Regions from separate parts of the Mesorhizobium sp. B2-1-3A genome, predicted to be linked through region 1. Evidence: predicted binding sites of a transcription regulator. Region 1 holds the regulator's gene; the other holds the start of a gene.
The links. Region 1 encodes LexA, which represses DNA repair genes until DNA is damaged. Its sites were predicted from a motif close to TGTTCNNNNTGTGTTCNG; they were not measured.

Region 1 (7,277 bases):
ATACTTTGCGCGCGGATCGGATCTCGAGCATCGTTCCTCCCTGACCTCAGGATGACGGCGCCGACGCCGTCATCCTTCAGTGCCGATGTCAGTCGACGATGCAGCCGCAATCAGCCATCGACGCCGGTATCTCGATGCCGAACGCGGCCATCGCCTTGCGGGAAATCGTTGCCATGTGATCCTTGTAGGCCGGGCGCGACGGCGCGATCGTCTTGGGATCCTTGCCCTTGAGGATTTCGGCGGCGATGTTGCCGGCGTTGACGCCGACCTGCGTGTAATTGACCGCGAAGCTTGCCGGCACCGTGCCGTTGCGGACCGCGCTGTCATCGGAGTTGACGATCGGGATTCCGGCCTGGCGAGCCGCCGCGGAGACAGCGGCGATCGCCGGCTGGATCAGGTTCGAAGCCGGGCCGTAGATCACGTCTGCCTTGCCGGCGAGCGCGGCGATGCGCTGCTGGATGTCATTGACGTTGTCGACGCCGACTTCGATGACTTCGAAACCGGCCGCCGGTGCGGCCGCCTTGATCTTCTCGACCAAGGCAACGTCATTGGCCTCGCCTGGATTGTAAGGCACGCCGAAGCGCTTGGCGTTCGGCAGCAGCTTCTTGGTGAAGGCCATGACAGCGGCGACGTCCTGCAGATCGCTGGCGCCGGTCATGCCTTCGTCTCCGGCGTCCCACGACGGCACCAGCTTGGCCGCGACCGGATCGGTGACGGCGGCAAAGACGATCGGAATGCCGGAACCGGCAAGCGCCTTCTTGGCGATCTGCGAGACCGGCGTGGTGATGGTGTAGATCAGCTTGGGCTGCTCCGCCTGCAGCTTGGCGATCATCTGCGGCACCAGCGATGCATCGAAATTGGTATGGCTCTCCGTGTAGACGACATCCTTGCCCTCGACAAAGCCATTGTCCGTCAGCGCCTTCTTGAAGCCGGCTATGGCGGCGTTGAGCTGCGGATGCTCGCCGAAATTGGCGATGCCGATGCGAATCTGGTCGGCGGCGGCACTCCCCGCGCTGACCATCAACGCGCCTGCCAGGGCCAATCCCGACAGCCAAGCGGATTTCGACTTCAACATCATTTCCTCCCAGATTTGATCAGCGCCGCTTATCGGGACGGCAACTGTGGCGATCATGGTCAGTCCGTCGCCACCTGTCAAACATTATATATAATTCTTGCCATGGGCCGCCATCATATATAATTTTCGCATGCCGACGATGGACGGATCGCGATGCAGGATCAGAACAACTCCACGAAAACCGAGGCGGCCTATCAGCTGCTGCGGCGCGATATCCTGACCACACGCCTCATGCCGGGCGCACCGCTCAAACTGAGCGCGCTGCGCGGTCTATACGGCGTCGGCTGGACACCGCTGCGTGAAGCCTTGTCTCGACTTGAAGCCGAGCGCCTGGTTACCGCCATCAGCAATCGCGGCTTTGCCGTGGCTCCGGTGTCGCGGGCCGAGCTCGAGGACCTGGCTCGCGCAAGGATGGTTGTGGAGATGCCGCTGTTCCTGGAATCGATCGAGAAAGGCGGCAGGGAATGGGAGGACGCGGTTGTCACCGCCCACTACCGGCTCTCCCGCTGCAAGACCGCGGTCGACGACCCCTCGGATGCGGCCGTCGACCAATGGGACGAGAGCCACGAGGCCTTTCACGCGGCACTGCTGAGTGCTGCGACGTCCAACTGGCTGTTGCGCTTCCGTTCGACAATCGCCGATCAGTTGCGGCGGCATCATCGTTTTCTCGGCCTGGCGCCGACATTGCGGGCGGCCGCCGGCCTCAAGGATGGCTATGGCGAGGCAATGGACGCCCTGCGCGAGGCGATCGCGATCGAGCATCACACCGCGATCATGGAAGCGGCCCTCGATCGCGATGTCGAGCGGGCAAAGGCGCTGATGACGGCGCATATCGGCTACACGCTGCATGTCTACGTTCACAGCGAGGACGGCGGCGCGAACAACTACACCGCACGCGCCGGCAGCCTGAAGGCAATTTCGGGATGACTTCAGCGCTTCCGCGACGTCCGGCTCTCTATGAGATGGTCGCGGCCCGTGACAGGCTGGCCGCCTGGTTGCCGCGCACGCCGCTGCTGCGCCTCGATCTCGGTCGTGCCGATCAGCGGATATTCCTCAAGCTCGAGACATTGTCGCCCATTGGCGCCTTCAAGATCAGGCCGGCGCTCAATGCCTTGCTCTGCCGCGATGCCGATGAACTCAGGCATGGCGTTGCGACCATCAGTTCCGGCAACATGGCCTACGGAATGGCCTGGGCGGCACGGGCGCTTGGCGTTCCGATGGCCGCCTACATGTATGCCGATGCACCCCAGACCAAGATCGACGGGGTCCGCGGCCTTGGTGGCGACGTGCGCTTCGTCTCGCACGAGACATGGTGGCGCTACATCATCGGAACGGAGCGGCCGGAGGGCGCGGAATTCCTGGTGAACCCGGTCACCGACCAGGCGGTGCTTGCCGGCAACGCGACCATTGGCCTCGAGATCGCCGAAGATCTGCCCGAGGTCGATTGCGTCCTGACACCTTATGGCGGAGGGAGCATGACAACCGGTGTCGCCAGTGCGGTCAAGGCGATGCGGAGCCAGGCCAAGGTCTTCGCCGTCGAGGATGAGAATGCGGCTCCGGTCACGGCGGCGTTGGCGGCCGGACGCATTGTCGAGATCGAGACGCGCCCCTCCTTCATCAAGAGCATAGGCGGCCCATCGCTGGTGCCCGGCCTATGGCCATTGGCAAGCCAGTCTATCGACGGCGCCATTGCCGTCAGTCTCGACCAGGTCACGGAAGCGATGCGCCTGTTGTTCTCGAAGGCAAAGATCGTGGCCGAAGGCGCGGGTGCCGCCTCGCTCGCCGCCGCTCTCCGCAGCGAGCGGGCAACCGGCAACGTCGTCTGCGTTATCTCCGGCGGCAATATCGATGCCGGCGCCTATGCGCAGATTCTGGGCGGAGCGATGCCGGAAGCCTGAACGCGTTCTATCCCCGGATAGCCAGCGATTGTTGGCGTTTTGATTTCGTTTCGTTCCGGTCGAAATGGATCGATTGGCCCATGCAATCCGCCCTGTGAACGCGCTTCAAACGCTGATGCCAAGCGGGACAAGAGGGTGGACCACAGGCCATTAACCAAAATGATTTCAATGCTCGCCTTGGCGCGGAGGTGGTCGATTGCTGCCCACCGCCGGCAGCGGATAATTTCAGATGCCTTAACAAATTCACTAAACTTTAAACAGTTGCGGAACACAACTGGAACAGATAGTGTTTGTTCTGGGTTTGTTTTTCGATTCCGATTCACACCCTTCGTTCAATGCCTGGGGGGCGCCATGCTGACGCGCAAGCAACATGAACTTCTGATGTTCATCCATGAACGGCTAAAGGAAAGCGGTATCCCGCCCTCCTTTGACGAGATGAAGGAAGCGCTCGATCTCGCCTCCAAGTCAGGGATCCATCGCCTGATCACGGCACTGGAGGAACGCGGCTTTATCAGGCGGCTGCCCAACCGGGCGCGGGCATTGGAAGTGCTGCGGCTACCGGATTCGATCGCGCCCGGCCTCAACGCCGCAAAGAAATTCTCGCCGAGTGTCATTCAGGGCAGTCTCGGTCAGGGTGGCCTCGGCCGCCAGATCAAGCCGGCGCCGTCGCGCTTGCCCTCTGCCGGCAATGACGACGACGCGGTCTCCGCCGTGTCGATCCCGGTGATGGGCCGTATCGCCGCCGGTGTGCCGATCGATGCGATCCAGCATCAGACGCATTCGATCTCGGTGCCGCCGGACATGATCATGGGTGGCGAGCACTATGCGCTGGAGGTCAAGGGCGACTCGATGATCGAGGCCGGCATCTTCGATGGCGACACGGTCATTATCCGCAACGCCGATACGGCGAGCCCGGGCGAGATCGTCGTGGCGCTGGTCGACGAGGAGGAAGCGACCTTGAAACGGTTCCGCCGCAAGGGCGCCTCGATTGCCCTTGAAGCCGCCAACCCGGCCTACGAGACGCGCATTTTCGGGCCGGACAGGGTCAAGGTGCAAGGCAAGCTGGTCGGGCTGATCAGGCGCTACTGAGCAGGAGCAGCCGGCATTTCGGCTTTTTGATAGGGCGGCAGCCCCCTCGCCTCACGCGAAAACTTTCGTTGCTCGTGCCAGGGCCGATACGGCCCGTCCACGGCGAAGCTGACGGTTGGCGGACCGGTCGCCGATTGGCGGTCGAAGAAGACGGCGGCACTGCCCTTGCGTGCAAGTTGCCGCTTGGTGATGACGAGGACCAGCGGGTTGTGGCAGGCATCGTAGCCCGTCGCGTCATTGACAACGATCAGGTCGGCGAAGCCGCAGGCCTTCCAGGTAGCCTTGCGGTCTTCGACATGCGCGATGATCGCGCCAGACGGATGCCGGGCGAGACAGATGCCTTCCGTGCAGTAGAACGGCGCCCCTGGCGGCAGATTGACGGCATCGGCAATGTCGAATTGCCCGTCCGCCTTGTTGAACATCTCCGGTGTGACAATGGTTTCGGACACCAGCGCGCGTTTCCAATTGTCGACGGTGAATTCGTTCGGACGAGCTCGGCTGACCGCGAGTTCGCCACCGCCGATCGGCACCGCGACCAGCCGCGCATCTTCGGAGATCAGCACATCCGGCACGCGCGTATCAGACACAGTCAACAGGCCGGCGAGCGCGAATGGCACTGCCGCGAGCCGCAGCCATGTCGTCGCCATCGTCGCGATGACCAGGGCAATCGTCACCAGCAGCACGGAGTGTTGTGAAATCAGCCCGATCGCATCGACGGGGGAGCGTTCCGATATCCACGCCGATATGGCGATCATCACGGTCAGGCCCTTGCCCATCACGTAGAGAAAGGGACTATCGGCACCAAAGGGCATCGCAAGAGAACTGAGAACAGCGAAAGGCATGACAATCAGTGACACGATAGGCATGACGGCGAGATTGGCGAACAGGCTGAGCGGTGACACACGCTGGAAATGCCAGATGGCAAATAGCGCCGTGGCGCAGCCGGCAATGATGGAGGTCATCGCCAACCCGCCCGTCGCCAGCAGGAATCTTCGCGTCAGGAACCCCGGCAGGGACCGCTTTGGCGGTGGCGGTCTTGCCTTTCCCGCACGGTGATCCGCCCAGCCGGCATAGGCGCCGACCAGCGCGGCCGTTGCGGCGAACGACATCTGGAAACTCGGGCCGACCACCTCATGCGGCGACACCACGATGACGGCGATCGCCGAGATCGCCAGGTTGCGCATGGTCAGCGCCGCGCGATCGAACAATACGGCAATCAGCATCACCGCCAGCATGATGAAACTGCGCTCGGCTGCAACGACGACGCCTGAGATGATGAGGTAGGCGGCGATCGAGAACAGTGCCGCGGCGGCCGCATATTTCTTCACCGGCCGGCACGCGGAGAAATCCGGGAACAGCGCGAAGGCACCGCGCAGCAGACCCATGATGGTGCCGGCGACCAGCGCCATATGCAGTCCCGAAATGGAGATGATGTGATAGATGCCGGTGCGCCGCATCGCTTCGTTGATTTCATTGGGAATGCCGGCGCGCACGCCAACGATCAGCGCTGCCGCGATCTCACCTTCGGCACCGCCAACAACGCTCCTGATATGGTCGGCGATGGCTTCGCGAGCATTTTCTATCCCTGAAAACAGGCGGGCCGACAGCGGCATCTCATCGTCGTCGGCGGAGACGATTCTTGGATTGCCGAGAAAGAAGCCGCTGCCGCCGATGCCGGCAAAGTAGCTGTCGAAGGAAAAATCGTAGCTGTCCGGCCGCACCGGGCCGGTCGGCGGCAGCAGTTTGGCATAGCCCGATATCAGCGAGCCGGCGGTCATGTCGTCAGGTATCTTGCGCGCCGAGAGCCGGACCCTTTCCGGCGCGTAACGCAGTTTTGGCCGCGCCGTCGACGTCACGTCTATGGTCAATCGGATGCGACCGGTCTCCATGCGGTCGAGCGAGACGACGCGGCCGGTCACTTGCGTCGAGATTTCCGAACCCAGCATCCGGGTGTCCGCCCGCCAGGTCTCGACCTTGGCGGCAAGCAGGCCCAGCGCGCACAACAATGCCGCCATGAAAGCCAGATGGGTTTTCGGCCAGGAGCGCGAGACAAGCGCACAGATCGCCATCAGTGCGACGATCGCGACAGGCTTTGCAAAATCAGGCTCCGCCGCCAGCGAATAATAGCCGATCGCACCAGCGGCCAGGCAGACCGGCACCAGCAGGAAGGCGACGCCTCGGTCAAGTTCCAGTTCCGCTGCTGTCGTCACACTGTGGCGCAGGCGAGGCAAGGAAGCCTGGCCGATTTGCCGCCCGATACGCGCAATCCTGCCAGTGGCGGGCGGAATTGGTGCTGGGGCACCCGCTGGCAAAGGTCGGCTGCCGGAGCCAGGAACGAGAGGTGATGGCGGCAGCGAGGCCGGCGGCGGGATCGCAAACAGGGACCGCTCGCTGACGCCAACAACAGCGTCCTCGCCCTGATCCGAGCCCCGGCCACGTCCAGCCATCGGGTCTGCCCCTTGCACCCCTGACGCCCTATGCTACATGAACGCGCAACGCGCGAAAGTCCGCGCCGCCGCGCCCCGCTTCAGATGGTTTCCGAGAGTTTCATGTCCGACAAGGTCGTCACCCGTTTTGCCCCCTCGCCCACCGGTTACCTGCATATCGGAGGCGCGCGCACGGCGCTGTTCAACTGGCTCTATGCCAAACATACCGCCGGCACGATGCTGTTGCGCATCGAGGACACCGATCGCGAGCGTTCCACCGATGCGGCAACGGCCGCCATCCTGGACGGACTCACCTGGCTCGGTCTTGGCTGGGACGGCGATGCGGTTTCGCAATTCGATCGCGCCCCGCGCCACCGCGAAGTCGCGGAGGAGCTCGTGCGCCTGGGCAAGGCTTATTACAGCTACGAGACGCCTGCCGAACTGGAGGCAATGCGCGAAGCGGCTCGCGCCAAGGGTCTGCCGCCACGCTACAATGGCCAGTGGCGCGATCGCGATCCGTCCGAGGCGCCAGCCGGCGTCAAGGGCGCCATCCGCATCAAGGCGCCGACCGAGGGCGAGACGGTCGTCCACGACCGCGTCCAGGGCGAGGTGCGCTTCCCCAACAAGGATCTCGACGACTTCATCATCCTGCGTTCGGACGGCAACCCGACCTACATGCATGCCGTCGTCGTCGACGACCACGACATGGGCGTCACGCACATCATCCGTGGCGACGACCACCTGACCAATGCCGCCCGCCAGACTGTGATCTACAATGCCATGGGTTGG
Region 2 (7,277 bases), on a different contig from region 1:
ACATCCTCCTTTGTGCCGACACCGAGATCGGCCGGAATGCAGCCATCGACCGTGTTGAGCACGAAGACGTTCTTCCATTCCTGGCCCTTGGCCGAATGGATGGTTGACAGGATCAGATAGTCCTCGTCGCGATGTGGCGGTCCAGCCTGGTCGCTGGTGGCGTCCGGCGGATCGAGGGTCAGCTCGGTCAGGAACCGTTCGCGCGAGGCGTAGCCCGAGCCGATCTGCTCGAGCTGCAGCAGGTCGGCACGGCGCGTGATGACATCCTCATGGATGCGCTCCAGATGCGGCTCGTACCAGAGCCTGACCTGTTCGAGATCCGCAGGCCATTTGGCGCCGGCCCGCAGGCCGGAATAGAGCGCGACGAAGCTCGGCCAGTCGTCCGCCGCGCGTTGTGGCGGCCGCCAGCCGGCCAGCCCCATCGCCTCATCAAGTGCTGTCGTCATCGTCTCGACGATCTGTGCCGCGGCTGAAGGGCCGATCCCCGGCATCAGCTGCAGCACGCGGAAGCCGGCGACGCGGTCGCGCGGATTTTCGGCGAAGCGCAACACCGCCAGCACGTCCTTGACATGGGCGGCATCGAGGAATTTCAGCCCGCCGAACTTGATGAAGGGAATGTTGCGCCGCGTCAGCTCGATCTCCAGCGGCCCGCTATGGTGCGAGGCGCGAAACAGCACCGCCTGCGATTTCAGTGCCGTGCCGGCCTCACGCTCGGCAAGGATCGTATCGCAGACGAAGTTCGCCTGCTCGACCTCGTCGCGCACGGTGACCAGCCTTGGCTTGTCGGTGGATTTGCGCTCCGACCACAGGTTCTTGGTGAAGCGCTCCGAAGCCTCGCCGATCACCGCATTGGCGGCCGCCAGAATGGTCTCGGTCGAGCGGTAGTTGCGCTCCAGCATCACCACATCGGCGGCCTGCGCGAACTGTTTTGGAAAATCGAGGATATTACGCACCTCCGCGGCGCGGAAGGAATAGATCGACTGCGCATCGTCGCCGACCACCGTCAGCCCGGCACCGTCGGGTTTCAACGCCATGAGGATCGACGCCTGCAGCCGGTTGGTATCCTGGTATTCGTCGACCAGCACATGGTCGAAACGCCCGCCCAGATGCGCCGCGATTTCCGGCTCGGCCGCCATCTGCGCCCAGTAAAGCAGCAGATCGTCGTAATCGAGCACGTTCTGCGCCTGCTTGGCCTCGACATAACCGGCGAACAGCTGCTTCAGTTCTCCCGCCCAGCCGGCGCACCAGGGGAAGGCCGCCCCCAACACTTCGCCGAGCGGCGCCTGGGCGTTGACGGCGCGCGAGTAGATGGCAAGGCAGGTGCCCTTGGTCGGGAAGCGAGCCTCGGTCTTGGAGAAGCCGAGCTCGTGACGCACGAGATTCATCAGGTCGGCGGAATCCTCGCGATCATGGATGGTGAAGGCCGGGTCGAGGCCGATCTCCAGCGCATAGTCGCGCAACAGCCGCGCGCCTATGCCGTGAAAGGTCCCGGCCCAAGTCAGCGCATCGGTGATGACAGCGGCGTCGCGGCCGAGCACCTCGCCGGCGATACGCTCGACACGTTTTGCCATTTCGGATGCGGCGCGGCGCGAAAAGGTCATCAGCAGGATGCGGCGCGGGTCGGCTCCCCTGACTATGAGATGGGCGACGCGATGCGCCAGCGTGTTGGTCTTGCCCGAGCCCGCGCCGGCAATGACCAGCAACGGCCCTGCGATCTTGCCGTCACCATGCTCGACGGCCTGACGCTGAGCATCGTTCAGCCGGGCGAGATAGGCAGGCTGGGCAGGCGGCTCCAGAAAAGTCGAATCATGGGCGGCAAGGTTCATCGCCCATCAAGCATCGTTTCCGCTTTGTTCGCAACAAGGAAGCGGTGATATGCCATAGCGAAGCAGAGCCACCCGAGGAGCGGGATTTGGTTCCCGGCCGACTGCCGAGGGCCGCGCGGCAAGGATAGAGAGCTGCGACGCTTCCGCGAGCGAAACGCCTGGCGACTCCAGCCCGCGCCAGACCGTTGAGTGACAAAAGCACCGACTTGGTGGCTCAACGCCACGTCGGATTCACCACCGCTTCAAGCGCCGATTGCCGGCATTGCCGCCAAGGCCTTACGGCTTGCTTGGTGATCATCGATCATTTGTGTAAATCGCATTGATGATCGCCTCAGCCAATCTTTCAACATCGTCTGTATTGGTGGCGTAAGACATAACGAACCTTGCAGTTATCCCTTCGTTCTCTTCATCTATCAAATAGAATTTGAATCCACATTTTCGCAGACGTTCATATGTGCCCATGTCAGCTTTCAGGAAGACCATGTTGGTCTGCGCTGGGTAGCAAGGCGCTATGCCGTTTTGCGAGAGTGCATCTCCCAACCGACACGCCATCGCGTTCGCGTGTCGGGCTGACTCCCTCCAAAGGTCATTGTCGAAATAGGCTTCGAGCTGGGCCGCAAGAAACCACAGGCGGGAGGGCAAATGGCCTGACCGCTTCATCAATCGCTTGAAATCATCGGCCAGGTCATGCTCGAAGAAAACAACAACCTCAGTCCCTATCGCGCCGCCCTTCGTCGCACCAAGGCACAGGACGTCGACGCCCGCGCGCCAGGTAAGCTCGGCAGGAGTCGAGCCAGATGCCACGACGACATTGGCGAATCGAGTGCCGTCCATATGCACTGCCGCGTCATGGCCTTTGGCCCAGCTGGCCAGCCGCAACACTTCATCCGCTGAATAGTATGTCCCGACTTCCGTTGCCTGACTTAGCGAAAGCGCGGTCGTTCGCAATTGGTGCACGTCATCAAGAAATCCGAAGCCACGGGCGCAGGTTTCGGTATCCAGTTTTCCATTCTTGCCATCCAGAGCTTTCAGCCTTCCCTGGCTGTGAAACTCGACCGCGCCGCATTCATCCCGATAGACATGCGATAACCTATGGCAAAGAATCTGACCGAAACGTCCGGACATCTGGGCGAGAGCGAGGGCGTTTGCCGCGGTTCCCGTCAGAATTGGAAATGCCGCAACCTCGTGCTCGAATATTTCGGCAAGTCTTTCTTCCAACCTGCCTGTGATTTGATCGTCACCATAGGCGTCCATCCACATGCCGCCTCCTTGGACGGCTGCTTCAAGGATTTGTGGTAACGGCGGAGCGACATTGTCGGATCGAAAATCCTTGTTCATTCCGAGGCCAGGATTTCCTCACGCGAAACATCGGTCAGCAGGTGACCAAGGCAGTCGCCCCTGCGAACCCTGCCGATGGCCCGGCTGCAAATCCATGTTCCGGATTCCGGGAAAAATACCCGCACCCCGGCTTGCACCGGGGTTTCAGGATTGAGGATTGTGCCCGCAAGGTCGCCCCTCCCGACCTCGTCGCCCAGGGCGGCGGCGGGTTCAAAGATTCCGTCGCGATCGGCATAGAAATAATGCCGCTGGCTCGCGTTCATCAGCCGGCTTTCGATCTCCTCTTTCCATTCGCTTGCCAGCGGAAGAATTTTCAGATGCGCCATAAGGCGGTACATTGCGCGCTCGGCCACCCGGGTGGCCTGTCTGGAAATCCTGCCGCCACCGCCGAATTCGCCACTGAGGTAGACAACGCCGTTTCGGTACGCGGCACGGCCGGCCTCCGATCCCTGGGGTATACCCTTGTGAGCCCAGGCGATGGGAGCATTCATGAACTCAAGTGCATCGAGAGTATCTGCCGCCTTGTCGGGATCGTCGGAAACAGTCGCATAAGTGCATGGCATATATTCCAGGGAGCTGCCGCCTGAATGGAAGTCGAAGAAGACGTCACACATCGGCAGGATGGTGTTTGCTATGTAATCGGCGATCCGGGACGTGGGATTGTCGGAAATCGAGTCGCCAAAACAGCGGTTCAGGTTTCCGCCGTCGAGTGGAGACACTCGTGATCCCTCCAGCGCGGCCGGCAGATTTGCCGCCGGCAACACGATGATGCGGCCCGACACCGAGTCTGCATCCAAGGTCTGGATCAGGCGGGTCAGGATTGCCTGGCCCTCATATTCGTCCCCGTGCGACCCGGCCATCAACAGCAGCGTCGGTCCGCTTCCGTTCTTGAAAAGCGAGATAGGGATCGGAACGATCCCGTAAGCGGAGCGATGGACGGAATGCTCCAGGTTCAGGAAAGAATCCTGCCGTCCAGCACGGTTCCAGTCGATGTCCGTCCACAGCGGCGACAATGACAAATCTTCCTCCTGCTCAAAAAGATCCCATCATGGAGAACAGGGTTGATCCGGCTCTCCATGAGATCTCCATCGCTTGTGGTGTCAGGCCGAGAACCAGACGCGCTCGGCGGCGCGGTCACCCGACAAGTCCGAGACGGCACTCGGCTCAAATCCATGAACGCGAGAACTTCTTGCATCCAGGAAGTCGGCAAATACGGGGATTACGCTGGGTCCTTCATTGTTGAGAATTGCCTGCATCTCACCGTAGATTTCCTTGCGCTTGCCGAAATCCAATGCCGATTTCCCTTCTGCAAGAAGCTTGTCGAATTTCTCGTTTGACCAGTAGGACTCGTTCCATGATGCGCCCGATTTGTAGATAAGCGAGAACGTCTGATCGATCGGCCGGGTCAGCCAGACCGACATGCAGAAGGGCTTTTTCATCCAGGTATCCGTCCAGTAGCCGTCCGCCGGCCGCCGCTGGACTTTGAGATTCACATCGCCCGCAGACGCGCCGTTTTGATAAATGGTGGCCATGTCGATCGCCTCAGGGAAAGCGGCGTCGGACGTGAATAGATCAAGTGACAGCGAATCCAGACCAGCCTGCTTCAGATAGAATTTCGACTTGTCCGGATCGAACTGATGCTGTGGCAGCTCGGCGTTGTAGTAAGGGCTCAAGGGAGAAATCGGTTGGTCGTTTCCAATGATGCCCAAGCCCTTGAACATGAGGTCCAGGACCTTCTGGCGGTCAAACGCGTATTTGAGGGCCAGTCGCACATTGTTGTCGGACGTAGGCTTGACGTTGTCGAGCGCGATGAACGTCCAGTGAATTCCGCCAGGGCTGCGTACGATTTCAATGTTGGGAATCGCAGCCATGAGGCCGGCAATCTTGCGGTCCACGCGGTTGATGATGTCCGCCGCACCGCTCCTCAAAGCCGTGACGCGGGCGGTCGCATCATTCATCACCGTGGTCTCGACCGCATCAACATGCGCCCGATCAGGCTTCCAGTAGTTTTCATTGCGTTCCACGATCGAGCGAATTCCCGGTTCGAAAACACGCAGTTTGTACCCGCCGGTCCCGACAAGATTTTTGAAATCGGTGAACCCATCGGGAACGATCATCGCGTGATAGTCCGAGAACGCGTACATGAAGTCCGCATTCGGAGCGTCCAGTTCGATTGTCAGCTGGTTCTTGCCATCGGCTTTCACGTCCTTGATCGAGTTGAAAATAGCCTTCGCGCCTGATGAGGTTTCCCCTCGATGCAGGTTGATCGAATAGATAACGTCAGCAGCTTCGAGCGTCTTGCCATTGTGAAATTGCACATCCCTGCGCAAATTGACGATCCAGGACTGGGCGCCTTTCGTCTCCCAACTCTCGGCAAGCTCGGAGACGAGCTTGTTGTCTGGCGTTATCTCGACCAGCTGGTTGCAAATGGAGACACCGACGTTTCGAGCCACTGTTTCGGCGTATGTTCGTGGATCCAGCGAGTCGCCCGAGCTTCCGCCCGCCAGCGCCATGCGCAAGGTACCACCCTTCTTCGGCGCCTCGGCGCGAGCGCTTCCAATTCCGACACCGGCAACAGTTGCAGCAAGTCCAAGTTTGGCCGCGCCCGACAGGATTTCGCGTCGCGTTGGCGACCAGCGCAAATCGGATGGCAGTTTCATGGCATTCCCCTTTGTTGATTGTTTGTCAGGCTGACCGACGGCGCAGTTCGGCAAAATCGCGCAGATCGTCCGCAAGGCTGCTTTCGCCGTGCTCGCGAATTGCTTTTTCGGCAACATTCGGATCGCCCGACAGAATTGCCTCGACGATCGGGCGATGCCAGCTGGTCAGGTCTATTCGGCTTGGCCAATGACTTTCCGACCAGCGATAGAGCCACTCGACTTTGTTTGAGAGGCCGAAATATTGGCGGGACAAACTGGCATGCCCCGCAAGATCAACAATCGTCCTGTGGAAACCGAGATCCGCATCGACGCGCTCGCCGCTGTCCTCGCTGGCCTCCGCCTGTTGAAGGCGGGCAAATGCCGCCTTCAATTTGCTCTCGATTTCCTTGTTTTTGCCAACAGCGACCAGACGAGCTCCAAGGCCCTCAAGAGCGCCACGAAGCGTGTAGGTCTCCCATAGCTCTTTCTCGGATATGTCTCGAACCGACCAGCCGGAGTACGGCTGCTTCACGATCAAGTCTTCCGTCTCCAGGGCGGAGAGGGCCGCACGGACGGTGCCACGGCCCGTACCAAGCTGTTCCGACAGGTCAATTTCGGTAAGCCGAGCCCCCGGCAAGAGCCGCCCGTGCAGTATCTCGATACGAAGCTGGGCAGCGGCTCTGTCCACAAAACTGAGTTTGTCGATTTTCATATCGGTCTCCAGCGCTATGCTTGGCGATTGTCGACAATCGATAATCGCCAAGCATGGTGCTGTCAATCGTCTTCCAGATCGATTTGGATGGCCTTTCGGTGCGTGGAGCCGGACTCTTCTTGTTAGCGCATGGGACGGAGGGAACGCCTGCATCAATCCATCGCCAGCAGCGATGGTCTGCGACCTCGGCCATCGGTCAGAACACTCCGTCGTGTTCCCCGCAGGCGATGCGGCCTTGCACGTGCTGCTTCACGTTCATACCGGCGCAGCATGCTGCATTGTGGAAATGAGATGATACTCGAGAACGTGGACTAACGCTCGAGTCTCTCCGGTATTTCGGCGATGCATTCCTCGAGACGCTTCAGGCGGAACTTGGCATTGCGAAGTTCGTGTCCTGCTTCAAGCCGCCGATGCCTCCCTTGAGAGGAAGTCGTCATCAGGTCGCGCTCCAGTTCGGCGATGCGCGCGCGCACCTGCCGTGCCTCCTCCTGACGCAACGCCTTTATCCAGCTCCGCCCGCGCATCTGTCTTCCCGCAACACCCCAAAGACCTGCGGCTTGCATGCCAGAAAGACCCTAATTTCCTGCAAGTGCGAATATTCTAAATTTAATTAGTGCTAATTTAGCAGGCGTTCGCCGCAAGGAAGAAGGCCGGCGCCGCTTGGGAGGTGTCTGATAGCGCCGGCCAGGCGGATATCAGGTCCGCCGCAGGGTAAGGCTAGCTGAGTCTTGCCGCGACGTCATGCGGGATCGCGGATCTCGG

Region 2: FJ977_RS02700 (ATP-dependent helicase) is a predicted target of LexA. The motif match lies at 1,841-1,858, and genes of this name have one in related genera.

What each region holds. Positions count from the first base shown of each region.
Region 1 covers NZ_VFWK01000004.1:516,685-523,961, reverse strand. Annotated here, with positions in the region: gene FJ977_RS18235 (ABC transporter ATP-binding protein) at 1-31, opposite strand, end outside; gene FJ977_RS18230 (ABC transporter substrate-binding protein) at 89-1,075, opposite strand; gene FJ977_RS18225 (GntR family transcriptional regulator) at 1,229-2,002, shown strand; gene FJ977_RS18220 (pyridoxal-phosphate dependent enzyme) at 1,999-2,973, shown strand; gene lexA (transcriptional repressor LexA) at 3,325-4,062, shown strand; gene FJ977_RS18210 (ComEC/Rec2 family competence protein) at 4,056-6,509, opposite strand; gene gltX (glutamate--tRNA ligase) at 6,612-7,277, shown strand, end outside.
Region 2 covers NZ_VFWK01000001.1:527,734-535,010, forward strand. Annotated here, with positions in the region: gene FJ977_RS02700 (ATP-dependent helicase) at 1-1,826, opposite strand, end outside; gene FJ977_RS02705 (beta-eliminating lyase-related protein) at 2,121-3,164, opposite strand; gene FJ977_RS02710 (succinylglutamate desuccinylase/aspartoacylase family protein) at 3,161-4,183, opposite strand; gene FJ977_RS02715 (ABC transporter substrate-binding protein) at 4,265-5,824, opposite strand; gene FJ977_RS02720 (GntR family transcriptional regulator) at 5,850-6,515, opposite strand; gene FJ977_RS02725 (hypothetical protein) at 6,827-6,988, opposite strand.